One region of the Spongiactinospora sp. 9N601 genome, then DNA from elsewhere that is predicted to be linked to it. Evidence: riboswitches for the same ligand, from Rfam matches in the RefSeq annotation. Region 1 holds a riboswitch; each other region holds the start of a gene.
What was found. Region 1 has a riboswitch for cyclic di-AMP ahead of ACH34R_RS17790 (NlpC/P60 family protein). Riboswitches for the same ligand answer to the same signal wherever they lie in the genome.
Positions count from the first base shown of each region.

Region 2: another riboswitch for cyclic di-AMP. It lies ahead of ACH34R_RS01750 (C40 family peptidase); the one in region 1 lies ahead of ACH34R_RS17790 (NlpC/P60 family protein).
Region 3: another riboswitch for cyclic di-AMP. It lies ahead of ACH34R_RS31110 (CHAP domain-containing protein); the one in region 1 lies ahead of ACH34R_RS17790 (NlpC/P60 family protein).
Region 4: another riboswitch for cyclic di-AMP. It lies ahead of ACH34R_RS24415 (hypothetical protein); the one in region 1 lies ahead of ACH34R_RS17790 (NlpC/P60 family protein).

Region 1 is NZ_JBIRBB010000007.1:80,495-83,740, forward strand. Features, by position in the region: gene ACH34R_RS17780 (RDD family protein) at 1-784, opposite strand, end outside; gene ACH34R_RS17785 (amino-acid N-acetyltransferase) at 889-1,398, opposite strand; cyclic di-AMP (ydaO/yuaA leader) riboswitch at 1,790-1,933, shown strand; gene ACH34R_RS17790 (NlpC/P60 family protein) at 1,939-3,057, shown strand.
Region 2 is NZ_JBIRBB010000001.1:411,610-414,855, reverse strand. Features, by position in the region: gene ACH34R_RS01760 (cold-shock protein) at 113-322, shown strand; gene ACH34R_RS01755 (hypothetical protein) at 638-889, shown strand; cyclic di-AMP (ydaO/yuaA leader) riboswitch at 1,260-1,441, shown strand; gene ACH34R_RS01750 (C40 family peptidase) at 1,545-2,060, shown strand; gene ACH34R_RS01745 (M48 family metallopeptidase) at 2,360-3,246, shown strand, end outside.
Region 3 is NZ_JBIRBB010000014.1:217,442-220,687, forward strand. Features, by position in the region: gene ACH34R_RS31100 (class II 3-deoxy-7-phosphoheptulonate synthase) at 1-312, opposite strand, end outside; gene ACH34R_RS31105 (SSI family serine proteinase inhibitor) at 426-842, opposite strand; gene ACH34R_RS31110 (CHAP domain-containing protein) at 1,033-1,680, opposite strand; cyclic di-AMP (ydaO/yuaA leader) riboswitch at 1,688-1,842, opposite strand; gene ACH34R_RS31115 (hypothetical protein) at 2,072-3,142, shown strand; gene ACH34R_RS31120 (DUF6716 putative glycosyltransferase) at 3,139-3,246, shown strand, end outside.
Region 4 is NZ_JBIRBB010000010.1:89,810-93,055, reverse strand. Features, by position in the region: gene ACH34R_RS24420 (alpha/beta fold hydrolase) at 1-379, opposite strand, end outside; gene ACH34R_RS24415 (hypothetical protein) at 585-1,472, opposite strand; cyclic di-AMP (ydaO/yuaA leader) riboswitch at 1,842-2,007, opposite strand; gene ACH34R_RS24410 (universal stress protein) at 2,224-2,739, shown strand; gene ACH34R_RS24405 (nuclease-related domain-containing protein) at 2,770-3,246, opposite strand, start outside.

The sequences.
Region 1 (3,246 bases):
GGAGGCTGCTCAGGATCAAGCTGAGGATGAAGTTCACGACGCCGAAGATCGCGCCGTCGATCAGCCTCGCCACGAGCCGCTGCCACCACTCGGCCAGCGGGGCCGTCGGCGCCCCGTAGCCGGGCGCGCCCCACGGCTGCTGGCCGTAGGCCTGCTGCTGCGGGTAGCCCTGCTGCTGAGCGTACTGCTGCTGCTCGTAGCCCTGCTGGCCGTACTGCTGGGCGTGACCCTGGTCGTAACCGGACTGCGGGTAACCCTGTTGCTGCCCGTACTGAGCCTGCTGTCCGTAACCCTGTTGCTGCGGGTAGCCCTGCTGCTGGCCGTACTGCTGCTGCTCGTACCCCTGCTGCCCGTACTGCTGCTGGCCGTAACCCTCCTGCTGCCGGCCATAGCCCTGTTGCTGGCCGTAGTCCGGCTGCTGCTGGGCGTACTGCTGCTGCTCGTACTGCTGCTGCCCGCCGTAGCCCTGCTGCTGCTGCGGGTAGCCCTGTTGCTGGCCGTACTGCTGTTGTTCGTAGCCCTGCTGGCCGTACTGCTGCTGCTGCCCGTATCCGGGCTGCTGGCCGTACTGCTGGCCATAGTCCTGGCCGTACTGCTGGCCGTACTGGGGCTGCTGCGGGTTGGATCCGGGGTCGGCCCGGTAGCCGCTCACCATGGTCGCGTCAGGATCGGAAGGCCCGCCCTGACCCTGCTGGTAGTGGCCGTAATCAGGGTTCCCCGACGATCGCGCCGCGTGGTTGCGCTCGGGGTCGTCCTGCGGATACGGCGGTTGTCCCGTGCTCACCGCGTCACCTCGCTTCGACTGCGCATGCGGCGTCGTCAGGCGCACATGCATTGGCTGCTGCACAACGTATCGATATAGGGATCAACAGTCACCTTTCCCCACGGTCAGCCCCTGGGGTCCGCCTCAAGGTGCAGGAGCATTCGCGTGTTGCCCAGTGTGTTGGGCTTGACATGTTCAAGATCGAGAAACTCCGCCACACCCTCGTCGTACGAGTCCAGCAGCTCCGCGTAGACCTCGGGGGCCACCGGTGTGCCGTTGATGGGGCGGAATCCGTGTTCCGCGAAGAAGTTCACTTCAAAGGTCAGACAGAAGACGCGTTCAAGGCCGAGGTCGCGGGCCGTGGCGATGAGCGCGGACACCAGGCGATGGCCGATGCCGTACCCCTTGAACGCGGGATCGACCGCCACCGTGCGGATCTCCGCCAGGTCTTCCCAGAGCACGTGCAGGGCCCCGCACCCCACCACTCTGCCGTTCAGTTCGGCCACCCAGAACTCCTGTACGTCTTCGTACAGGGTCACCGTGGCCTTCTTCAGCAGCCGCAGCCCCGCACCCGAGTAGATGTCGACCAGCCGGCGAATCGCGCGCACGTCAGCGGTTCTCGCCCGCCGGACGATGACCTCACCGCGTGCCCTCTCGTGCCCCTCGCCACGCGTGACAGGCCCGCCGGGCCCCTCCGTGACCTGCTCCATGGAGGTCCAGCGTACGTGCTTCCCCCTTCCCTTTACGGCTCCCCCGTAACTCAGTCCCCGATCGTAACGAGACACGATGAGCGACATGCCGGTCACGGTGAGATTCGTGATGCTTCGACATGTTCCGCCGTACGGCCCGGCCGCCCGACACAAGCCGCGGACCTGCCTAAACACCCACAGACCCAGACAAATCAGCAAATATGATCATCAGAAGTCGTGATCTCGTCGTGATACTTCGGTTGTGAAAGCTCTACAGACTTCGTGGTTCTGGTTGAGCGCGAACCACATGTGCACTAATGTCCAGGCCGATGTCAGCCATCGCTGACCGCCGAATCCCCTGCGGGGAACCGGGGACCCACCACGCCCCTGGGGTGAATCCGAGCCGGCCGTACGGCGGCCCGGTAGGGCTCCTCCGGCCCGAACCCGTCAGCTAACCCGGTAGGCGTCGATGAGAGGAGCTGGTCGGTGACGCGCACGCGCAGCCGTGGCGGAAAGCACGCGGGTGGCAGTGTTCGTTCCGGTTCGGGCGGCGGCGGGCCGCGGCGCAGGGGGCCCCGAGAAAGCGCGGAAACGGCTTCTGAGGGCACGGGGAGCACGGGCAGGCGTACCGGCCTGGCCCGCCTCGCGGTCGTCACGGCCGCGTTCCTGGCGCTGAGCATCGGCACGCCGCTGATGGCGGCGACCGCCGATCCCAAACCCTCGCTGAAGGAGCTGTCGGCTCAGGTCGAGAAGCTGCACGAGGAGATCGGCACGCTGACCGAGCGGTACAACGGCGAGCGGGTCAAGCTGGCGCAGGCCAAGCGGGCCGCGGACCTCGCCAAGAAGACGCTGGCGACCAGTGAGTCCGACCTCGCGGGCAAGCGCCAGAAGGCCCAGCTCCTGGCCCAGAACGCGTACATGAGCGGCGGCCTGGGCCCCGCCATGGCCCTGGGCGCGACCGGCGACGCCGACGCCTTCCTCGACCGCGCCGCCACCACCTACGCGCTCGAACAGCAGCAGGGCGAGCAGGTCGCCCAGGTCACCAAGGCCATGGAGACCGCCGAGCGGGCCCGGGAGAGCGCCAAGGCCCGGACGGCCGAGGTCACCGAGCTGGTCGATGAGATCGAGGGCAAGCGCGACAAGATCAGCAAGCTGGTCGAGCAGGCCGAGAGCGACCTGTTCAAGGAGGCCATGCGGCGCTCCGGCAGTTCGGCGGGCAGCCGGGTCAAGGTCGAGGTGCCCATCCCCGGCGACGGCAAGGCGGCGCAGGCCGCACGGTACGCGCTCACCCAGCAGCTCAAGCCGTACGTCTGGGGCGCCGAGGGCCCCAACGGCTTCGACTGCTCCGGCCTGGTTATGTGGGCATACCAGAAGGTCGGGATCAGCCTGCCGCACTACACCGGCGACCAGTGGACGGCCGGCGCCCATATTCCCCGGGAGGAGCTACGCCCGGGCGACCTCGTGTTCTTCTACAGCGACCTGCATCACGTGGGCATCTACATCGGTGGCGGGATGATGGTGCACGCCCCCCAGACGGGTGACGTCATCCACATCGCCCCCATCGGCAACCGGCCGTATGCCGGGGCCGTGCGGATCGCCGACTGACGCGCTCCTCCGCGGGTCTTACTGGGCGGCCCGAGTGCCGTGTCGTGCGGAGGCGCGGGTGAGGGTCTGCGCCGGGTCTGACGTCGGATACGGGCCCGGTCGGCCGTTTTCGGCCGTGTGCGGTGTTTCCGGCCGACTGTGCGGAGTCCGGCCGGGAAGAGCAGGCGGTGACGTCCGGTCAGTGCGGGA
Region 2 (3,246 bases), on a different contig from region 1:
ACAGCTCAGGTGCTTTTCTTTTTCCGGGCGTCTCCGGATGGGGGTCATCGCGGCGACACGGGGTTCGCACGGTGCGGGCTTCGTCTCTGCACCTGTCAGAAGGAGAAACGACATGAGCACTACCGGAACCGTGAAGTGGTTCAACTCGGAAAAGGGCTTCGGCTTCATCGAGCAGGACGGCGGCGGCGCCGACGTCTTCGCTCACTACTCCAACATCGTGTCCCAGGGCGGCTACCGTGAGCTGCACGAGGGCCAGCGCGTGGCCTTCGACATCACCCAGGGGCAGAAGGGCCCGCAGGCGGAGAACATCGTCCCCGCCTGACACCGGGTCGGACGGCGGGCCGCGCGAGCGTGCCCGCCGGGTAGATCACGGCCAGGTCGCACGAGCGGCCTGGCCGTTTTCTTTTGCCCTCTTTCAGGGCCTCGGCCCCCGGCGCGGTGGGCCCCGATGATCGAGCGGGCATCGCCGGCCAGGGCGATGTAGATCAGCCCGAAGCGGTCGGCCGCCACTCCGGGGAGGAGGCCGATCGTCCGGCTCCTCCAGGCGCGCTCTGGCCGCTACGAGGCCGCAGGGCGGCACGGGCCGCTCATCGTCGCTCTGGACGGCCTTGGGTGGCAGCCCTGTCAGGACGGTGCCTTGCTCTCGCTCGCGGTGTGGCCGAGGTCGTGGTACCTGCTCGAACGGCGGCGGCTCGCGCGGGACGCGGCCTCTGGTGACAGCGAGGGCGGCCTCCATGGCGTCGCGCTCCCTCGGGTGGTCGTCCGGGACGCCCGCGTGGACGGCCCGCTCGTACGGCTTTCCGGTCCGCTCGATGCGGCCTCCCGCCGGCACCCGGTCGCCCTGTCGTCGCTCCTGTTCGGTGGGACTTCCAGTGGGACTGGAGCCTAGCACGGCTTACCGCGCCCTTTGCGGAGTTCGCGAAAAACGCCTCTCGTGACGGGAGTGAAGATCGTGAGCCACGGTGGCCATATGTGATCTCTGTTACATGATTCACCGATATGTGAGCAGTGTCACATCGGGCGCCGGGAACCCCATGTGGCGCGGGGGATTCGAGAGATCAACGAGGGCCTTTTCGATCTCCGCGCTTTGTCGGCCCTTTGCCGGAATATGGCGATGGGAGTACCTTCTCGCATCGCGGCGAACATGCCAAGTCGCCGCACGACATCGGCCCGGATCCGCCGGTGTCGTTTTCTGAATGGCGAGATCCGCTTGGTCACCGCCCGTCCGCCGCGACGCGTGCCGTACCCCCCGATTCCGGGTGGTGACCCTGCCGAATCCATGCAGACATGAGGCATGGAGCCGGGGACCCAATGGGCCCGTCCCGCACCGAGCGTTTCGCTGCGGGAAACGGCCTGGGGTGAATCGGCGCATGAGCGCCGTAGGGCGAACTTCCCCGCCCGAATCCGTCAGCTAACCCGGTAGGCGTTCGTGGAAGAGTTGAGGAGCGATCCTGTCCGCATCCGTGTATGATTCACGGCCGTCTCACCGTGTCCGCCTTTCCCTCGGCGGCGCGGCCCTCACCGTCACCGCCTCGGTGGTGACGATGTCGCTGCAGGCCACTGCGGCGGAGGCGACGGCCGCCATCGAACCGACCGCCATGCAGACCGACCCGGCGGAAACGCCGTCCCCCGCCGAGGCGGAGAGCGAGAATTCCGCGGTGCCGGCGGCCAAGAAACTCAGCAGGGCCGCCACACAGCGGATCAAGGCCGCCAAGGCCGTTTCGGTGGCCAAGAAACAGGTCGGCGACCCCTATCGGTGGGGAGGTAGCGGCCCCAGCGCCTTCGACTGCTCTGGCCTCGTTCAGTTCAGTTGGAAGAAGGCCGGAGTGCGTCTTCCCCGGGTGACGTACAGCCAGTACACCCGTATCAAGAAGAAGGTGTCCTTCAAGAACCTGCGCCCGGGAGATCTTCTGTTCTTCCGCGGTAAGGGACACGTCGGCATGTACGTCGGCGACGGCAAGATGGTCCACTCGCCGAGCAGCGGAAAGACGGTCCGCGTCGAGAAGCTGAGCGGCTGGCGCAAGGCGAGTTTCAGCGGCGCCGTACGGCCGGGCCTTTAGTTCCGGCGGCGCTTTTTCCGGAGACCGCCGACGCGAAGGCGGCCCCGTCCTTCCGTTCCCCTCCGGTGGGACGGGGCCGCTTTTTCGTGATCGACGGTGATCACCCGCATTTCTCCGCAATCGTGGAAATCCGGCGCGGCGGCAAAGACCTGGACCCGCCGTGGAGACGCTTCCATCCGCTTGAATAGGCTCCACTGCCGGCCGGCGGACACGGCGTGGACGCGCAAGTGTGGCCCCGCGACCGGCCGATCCTGGAGAATGCGCTACTAGATGTGGCGCCGGCGGGGGGAGTGGCTGACGTGCGGGGGTTGCGCGCGGCATGGGCCGCACTGGTGGTGCTCGGCCTGGCTCTCGCCGGGATCGTCGCGGTGACGACGCCGTGGCGGGCGCTGCCGCCGGGCGCGCCCGAGGTGGCCGCCGATCCGGCCCGTGACTTCACCGCGGCGGAGATCGCCCGGTCGCAGGCGTTCGACGCGGCGCTCAGCGCGCCCGCCTATCTGTCCCTCGCGCTCGGGCTGGTCTTCGCCGTGGTGCTGGTGGCGACGCCGTTCGGGGCGCGGGTGGTGGGCCGCGTGCCCGGTCCCTGGTGGGTCAAGGCGGTGGGCGGCGTGGTGGCGCTCACGGTGGTGGTGGAGCTGCTGCGGTGGCCGCTCGGCGTCTGGTCGGAGACCTACCTCCGCGAGTACGGCCTTTCCACGCAGACCTGGCTGTCCTGGAGCGCCGACCGGCTGAAGAACACCGCCGTGAGCACGTTGCTCACCGCGCTCATGGTGGTCGTGCTGATCGCGCTGGCGCGGCGGTTCGCCCGTTGGTGGATTCCGGCGGCCCTGGGCGCGTTCGCGCTGACGCTGGCCGCCTCGTTCGTCTACCCCGTCGTGGTGGAGCCGATCTTCAACGACTTCCGGCCGATGCAGGCCGGGCGGTTGCGCGATGACCTGCTGGCCATGGCCGGCCGCGACGGCGTGCCGGTGGACGACGTGCTGGTCGCCGACGCCTCCCGGCGTACCACGGCGCTCAACGCGTACGTGTCCGGGTTCGGCGCGACCCGCCGCATCGTCGTCTACGACACGCTGCTCAAGGCCCCGGAGAACGAGATCGAGCTGATCGTGGCGCACGAGCTGGGTCACGCCGAGCGCGACGACGTCCTTTCCGGCACCCTGATCGGCGGCCTCGGCGCGGCCTGGGG
Region 3 (3,246 bases), on a different contig from region 1:
GATCGGCACCTTGCCCGCGTACGTGAGCACTATCGCCATCTGCAGCAGGGTCTTCAGCTTGTTGCGCACCGCGTCGGCGGTGGCGCCGGCGAAGGTCTCGGCGCAGTCACCGCCCTGCAGTACGAACGCCTCCCCGCGGGCCACGGCGGCCAGCTCGCTCTTGAGCTGGTCGCACTCCCCCGCGAACACCAAGGGCGGAAGGCCGGCCAGCTCGGCCACGACCTTGTCCAGCTCGCCGCGGTCAGGCCAGTCGGGCTGCTGCGCCGCGGGCAGCTCTCGCCAGGAATCCAGATGGATCGATTCTGCGCTCACGGCATATCAGGCTATTGCACAGGACGGGGTCAACCAGCCAGATGTCCGCACAATGAGAAAGCTCTTTGTACGCCGGAGCCCCGCCGTATACCCCCGCCGCCCGAGCCGGCCGGTCAGCCGGGGATGAGGGTGGGGGAGGCGGCGGCGCCCTGGGCGCAGGCGGCGTTGGGGTAGTGGGCGTGGAAGCCGACGATGCGGCCGTGCCAGCTTCCGCGGATCTCGACGCGGACGGGGGTGTGGCCCCCGACGCAGCGGGCGGATCGGTAGCGGGTGCGCAGCACGCCCAGGTCGCCATCGATGGCCCGCAGGTGGTCGCAGGCGGTGCGGGCCTCGGGGTGGGTGCCGCCGTCGGGGTCGCAGAACAGCGACCAGTGGCGGGTGTGGTCGGCCATGAGGTCGTGCCGGGTGATGCCCAGCATGGACTGGGGGACCTTGGCCTGTGCGGGGAAGGCGGCGGCGAGGGCGGCGGCGGCCACGGCCGCCGCCGAGAGGGTGACCACGCCGCGGACCGGCGGGCGGGCGGTTGACACGGGCCACCTCCTAGCGGTAATACTCACAGTCACTTTACCACTACGAGGAGTTCTCATGAAGCGCTCCCGCCGCCCGCGCCCCGCGAGACGGAACGGCCCCGTGCCACGGGGTCACCGTGGCACGGGGCCGTAGGGTTCCGGGGTGGTCCCGCCGCCCGGGATCGGGGGCGTGGCCAGGTCGGGGCGAGGGTCAGGCGGCGTAGTCGGGGTAGCCGTAGCCGACCACCTGGCTGGTGGGCCGGGTCCGGACCTCTACCCTGCCGTTGCCCGTGTTGCCCTCGATGGTCTTGATGGTTCCGTTGCCGTTGTCCTGCACGACGAAACCGACGTGGTCGATGTCATCGAAGCGCTTGCCGCCGTTCCAGCCGAAGAACACGACCGCGCCCGGCTTGGGCGCCGTGCCCCAGCGCTGGTTCTCGCTGAACCACTTGGCGTGCGTCACGGTGTAGGCGTCCCATCCGACGGACGGACGGACGCCCAGCTCCTCGCCGACCCAGGAGACGAACATCGCGCACCAGGGCGCGTTGGCGTACGCGTTCACGCTGCCGCCGTCACGGGCGACCGTCTCCAGGGCTCGCGGAGAGGACATGTACCACTCATGGAACTTCGTGCCGCCGCCGGCGGCGTTCTCGCTGACGCCGACCTGTGAAAGGGCCAGGTTGATGACGTCCTGGGCCTTGACGGCCCGCTGGGTCTGGGTTGTGGCCGCCTTGGTGTCGGTGGGGGTGTCGGCGTGCGCGGCCTGCACACCGGTCAGGGCGCCGGCGAACACCGCGGTGCCCAGCGCGGCGCCGAGCAGTCGGGTCTTCCCGGCATGGGCGATCCGATGAAGGAACATAGGGGACTCCTTGCTTCCATGCCGCCTACCGGGTTAGCTGACGGGTTCGGGCCTGGAAGTCGGCCCTACGGCTGGCCGCCCGAAGGCGGGCCTTGCCGATTCACCCCATGGGGGAGGTTGGGTCCCCGGCTCCGCGTATCGCGGACTCGGCGGTTGCGCCCCGGCTGGAGGGGGTTCCTGCCGTGACTGGGCGCTATGCAGTTTGCAAACGTCGCGGCAACGCTCTGACCTGCGACGCAGGGGGGGCTCTGCCGCAAACTCCGTGAAAGGTAATACATGGTGACATACGAGGGCAAATCGGGCAAAGCTCCTACACACCGGAATCTCGTATTCCGGGTGTTCACTGAGGCTTCCCGGGCTCGTAATCCCCCGTGGCTAGGGTGATGACGTCGTGAACGGGTCATCACCCGGCGTGGAGGAAGGTCGGCGGCGCCACGTGCGGGAGCAGGGGTCGGCCGTGGCCTGGGTGGAGTCACCGCTGCAGATGCTCTGCGCCGTGGAGGCCCACCATGCGGGCCTGCTCGGAAGCGGGACGCGCATCGTGCCGCGGGCCAAGCTCCCTGCCCTCGCCGCCACCCGACGTGAACTCAACCGTCTGGGCCTACCTGCGCATTCCGTGATCGATTCAGCCCAGAGCGAAATGCCGCGGCCCTCGCGCGGCGGCACCTGGGTGGTGGGCGACGCCTTCTCCGGCAAGGTCCAGTTGCGCCTGCTGGCCGGTACGGGTCGCCGCGTGGTCATCGTCGATGACGGCCTGGCCACCATCCGCCTGCTCGAACTTCTCAGCGGCCACGCCCTGCCGCCCCTGCTGCGCGCCCGTCCGGTGGGCTCCGGCCCGGTCCGCGGCCTCCTGCGCGCGGCGCTGGGCAGGGCCGCCGGCCTGCGGCTGCGCCTGGCCGCCCGCCGGGGCAGGCTCTCGGTGTTCACCGCGCTGCCCGTGCCCGCCGAGCTGGCCGACGCCGTACGCGCGACCGGCGCCGAGCTGCTGACCCACGACTTCCCATGGCTGCGCGCCCGGCCCGACGAGCCCACCCAGCCGGGCGAGCGCACCATCGTCCTCGGCACCTCGCTGGTCCGCAACGGCCTGATCCACCGCGACCCCTACCTGTGCTGGCTGGCCGGCCTGGCCGAACGCAACCCCGTCGCCTACTTCCCGCACCGCCGCGAGGACCCCGCCGACCTCGACCTGGTCAGGGGACAACCGGGCGTCCACGTGTACGACGGCGGGGCCCCCGCCGAGATCACGCTGCGCGGGCTGTCTCAGGGACAGCGCGTGGTGAGCCTGCCGTCCACGGCCGTGACCTCGCTGCGGGTGCTGCTGTCCCCGCGCGGCGTGCCCGTGGAGACCGTTGATGTGCCCGACGAGTGGTGGACCGCCGACGCGGCGCCGTCCCTGCGTTCGCACCTGCAGATGTTCGCTCATCACGATCACGGCACTCACGACATTGGAGTCACATCTTGAAAGTCCTGGCGGTGGCCGACTCGGACTCGTATCTGAAGTGGGCCGCGTGCCTTCTCGACGGGCTCCCCCCAGGTGACGAGGCACTGCTCACCCTGATCAGGACC
Region 4 (3,246 bases), on a different contig from region 1:
ACCCGATGGCCAGCGCCTGGGCGATCATGCCGCCCATCGACGCGCCGACCACGTGGCAGCTCCGCCAGCCCAGCGCGTCCATCAGCCCGGCGGCGTCGGCGGCCATGTCCTCGATCAGGTACGGCGCGGCGGCCCTGCCCGCCAGCACGTCGCCGAGTTCGGGGGCCCCGGCTCCGGTCAGATGTGTGGAAAGTCCTACATCGCGGTTGTCGAACCGCACGACGTGGTGGCCGCGTGCGGCGAGCATCGCGCAGAAGTCGTCGTCCCAGAAGATCATCTGGGTGGCCAGCCCCATGATCAGCAGCACCGGACGGCCGCGCGGAGACCCGAAGCTCTCGTAGGCGATCTCGATGCCGTTGGCTGAGGCGCGCTGGCTCATGCAGAGCAGAATCGCATTCGGTTCGCGAGCATGGCAAGGGCGGGCGTCCTCAGAGGGGGTACGAGGACGCCCGCCTTTACCCGGTCACGCCGTCGCAAGGGAGAGGCGACGTGACCGCACGGTCACCGCGGGTGAATTCGGTGACCACCGCAGTGGCCGCACGGGGGCAGCGGCCACCAGGGGGACCTGCCGCTCCGCCAAGGGATCAGGCGGAGTCGTCGGAGAGCAGCCGGCGGACGCGGTTGCGACCGACGAGGAGACCGGCACCGGCGGCGCCGAGACCGGCCAGGAGGGCGAGGTTGGCCGGGGCCGGGGCGACGGTGTCCGCGGCGGCCACGGTCCGGCCGGACTTGGCCGCCGCCGGCCGGACGGCCGCGTCCCGGTTCGCCTGGGCGGCGTCCGCGGCCGGGAGCTGATGGTACGGCGCGGTACCGGCCACCGAGAGGGGCGAGCCGGTGACGGCCGGGCCCTCGGGCTTGCGGGCGGGCTTGGGCGGGACCACCTTCAGCTCGCGGGTCTCCTCCTGCTCCGGCGGATCGACCGGGTTGCGGTCGTGCTTGCTCCACGCGCCCGTGGAGAAGGCGACCGGGTAGTTCTTCTTTCCGGGGCCCTTGCCCCACTTGGTGATCGTGTACTCGACGTTGATGTGCCCGCGCCCGCCGTTGCCGACGACCATCAGCGTGGTCGGGTTGAACGTGCCGCCGGTGAGGTCGGCGAAGGTCTTGGCGTCGATGTCGAGCATGATCCCGTTGTTGGACGGCACGCCGGGCCCGCGGTCGCCGATGAAGAACTCGGCCTTCCTATCGCCGAAGGTGACGTACCCCTCGGTGCCGAGCGGCCAGCTCGGGCTGGCGAACATGCCCTTCGTCATGGGCTTGCCGATGGCCGGCAGCCCGGTGTCCCCGGCGCGGCCGGAGGCGTCGTCCCAGAAGTAGGACGCTTTGGTGGAGCCCTGCAGCAGGACCTTTTCGGGGGAGTCCTCCGCGTGGGCGGCGGGGGCGCCCGCGCCGATGGCGGCGCCGGCGGTGAGTACGAATCCCAGGAGGGTGGAGGCCAGAAGGCGGTTCGGGCGCAGGCCAAAGGAAACGTTCATCAAGAAATGGGGCTCTTTCGTGAGACGACAAGGGGGAGGCCGCGTGCCTCACTCGGCAACGTCGCGGCCACGCACGTCCAGGAAGAGGTAAGGGGAAAGGGTCGCGCGGGCAGATCGCCACGCGGGGACGCGCGTTCGGCAAAGTCCGCCACGGCATAGGTGGCGTCGATCGTCAGCGAATTCTTGCCGGCCGGGTCATCAATGCGAGACGCCAGGTCATCGATGCGATGCTCGGCCTGGTCCGGCTCAGGCGGAGGCCCCCAGTGGGGGAACACCCGTGCGTACGGGCGTCTGAACCGAGAGCGGTCTCGTGGACCTGGGGAAAGCCAACCTCATAGAAGGCGTGTCAGGGTGGGGGTGACCCACGACTTCTCCTCTCCATCTCGCCTACCGGGTTAGCTGTCGGGTTCGGACGTGGAGATGCCCTACCGCCGCGCGGGCGGATTCACCCCAAGGGCCGCGTGGCGGCCCCGCTGATGGGTCCCCGGCTCCCGGAGGGCCTGTCGGCCGCTTCGGGACTCGGCGTCTGTTCGTGCTCCTCAACTCTGAAGAGCACCATTAGGTTGATAACAAAACTGGACTCTAGTAGCCATCCTGGGGCAAAGCAAACAAATCACCATGATTCAGTCAGAAGATCTACCTTCACCACTGAACAGGTGGTTCTGTCCCGAGATCTGATCATTTAGGGATTTAGCACCAGGTTTCCCAGCGCTTTGACCACTCCTCACCCGCGTCCGCTAATGCTCGAACAGTGAGCCAGAAGACATCCCAGCCGCGCATCGTCGTGGGCTTCAGCCGTTCGTCGGCCTCGGTCGCGGCCCTGCTCTGGGCGCTCGGCGAGGCGGCGCTGCGCGAGGCCGTGGTCTCCCCCGTACACGCATGGCAGTGGTCCGGGGAGTCCCGGGCGTCCTACGCACCGATGGGCACCTGGCGATGTCGCGACGACGAACTCGCCGCCGTGCGGCGGGAGGTCGTCCGGGCGGTCGCCGAACTGACCCCTAGGCCGCTGACGCCGCCGGCCCCGGTCATCGACCAGGGGCCCGCCGTACAGGTGCTGCTGCGGCACGCCGAGGCGGCCGACCTGCTCGTCCTCGGCAGCCGGCCCTACGACCCGGACTCCCCCGCCCCGATGGGGGCGGTGCTGGCCGCCTGCCTGCCGCGGGCGGCGTGCCCGGTCGTGGTGGTGACGCCCGGCAGGGTGGCGCCGGCCCGGCGGGCACGGCAGGCGGCGCTGGCGCTGTCCGGCAGGCCACCAGGCGTCGCATGAACACCGGGGCCACCGTGGGCCCCGGCCGAATCATGTGATCTTGTGCAGCTCCCTGGCCGCCGTCCTGGCCAGGGTCTCCACCTGCTCGTCGGACAGCGCGCCGGTCGCCCGCGAACGGATGAACCGCGGGATGCGCCGGGGCCGCAGCAGCGTCAGCCGCTCGGCCGACACGATGCCGCCGCGCGGCATGCCGCCGCCGTAGACGGCCAGCAGCGCCTCGATGGTGACCGGGATGCCGGACTTCTCGGTGAGCACGGTTGCCAGCCGCTCGGCCGCCTGGTTCAGCCCGTCGGCCATCTTGGTGCCGTACTTCTCGCCGAAGAACAGCCGCCCGCCGTACTGGGCCAGCTCGGTCTCGGGGCTGAACGCCTCGTTGTCCACGATCCACACGCCGCCGGGCCCGATCAGCAGGTGGTCGATGGACGCCTCGCCGCGCACGGCGCGGCCGTTCAGCACCTTGTAGCCCTCCTTGGTGAGGCGGCGGCGCAGGATGCGCCCGGTGAGCAC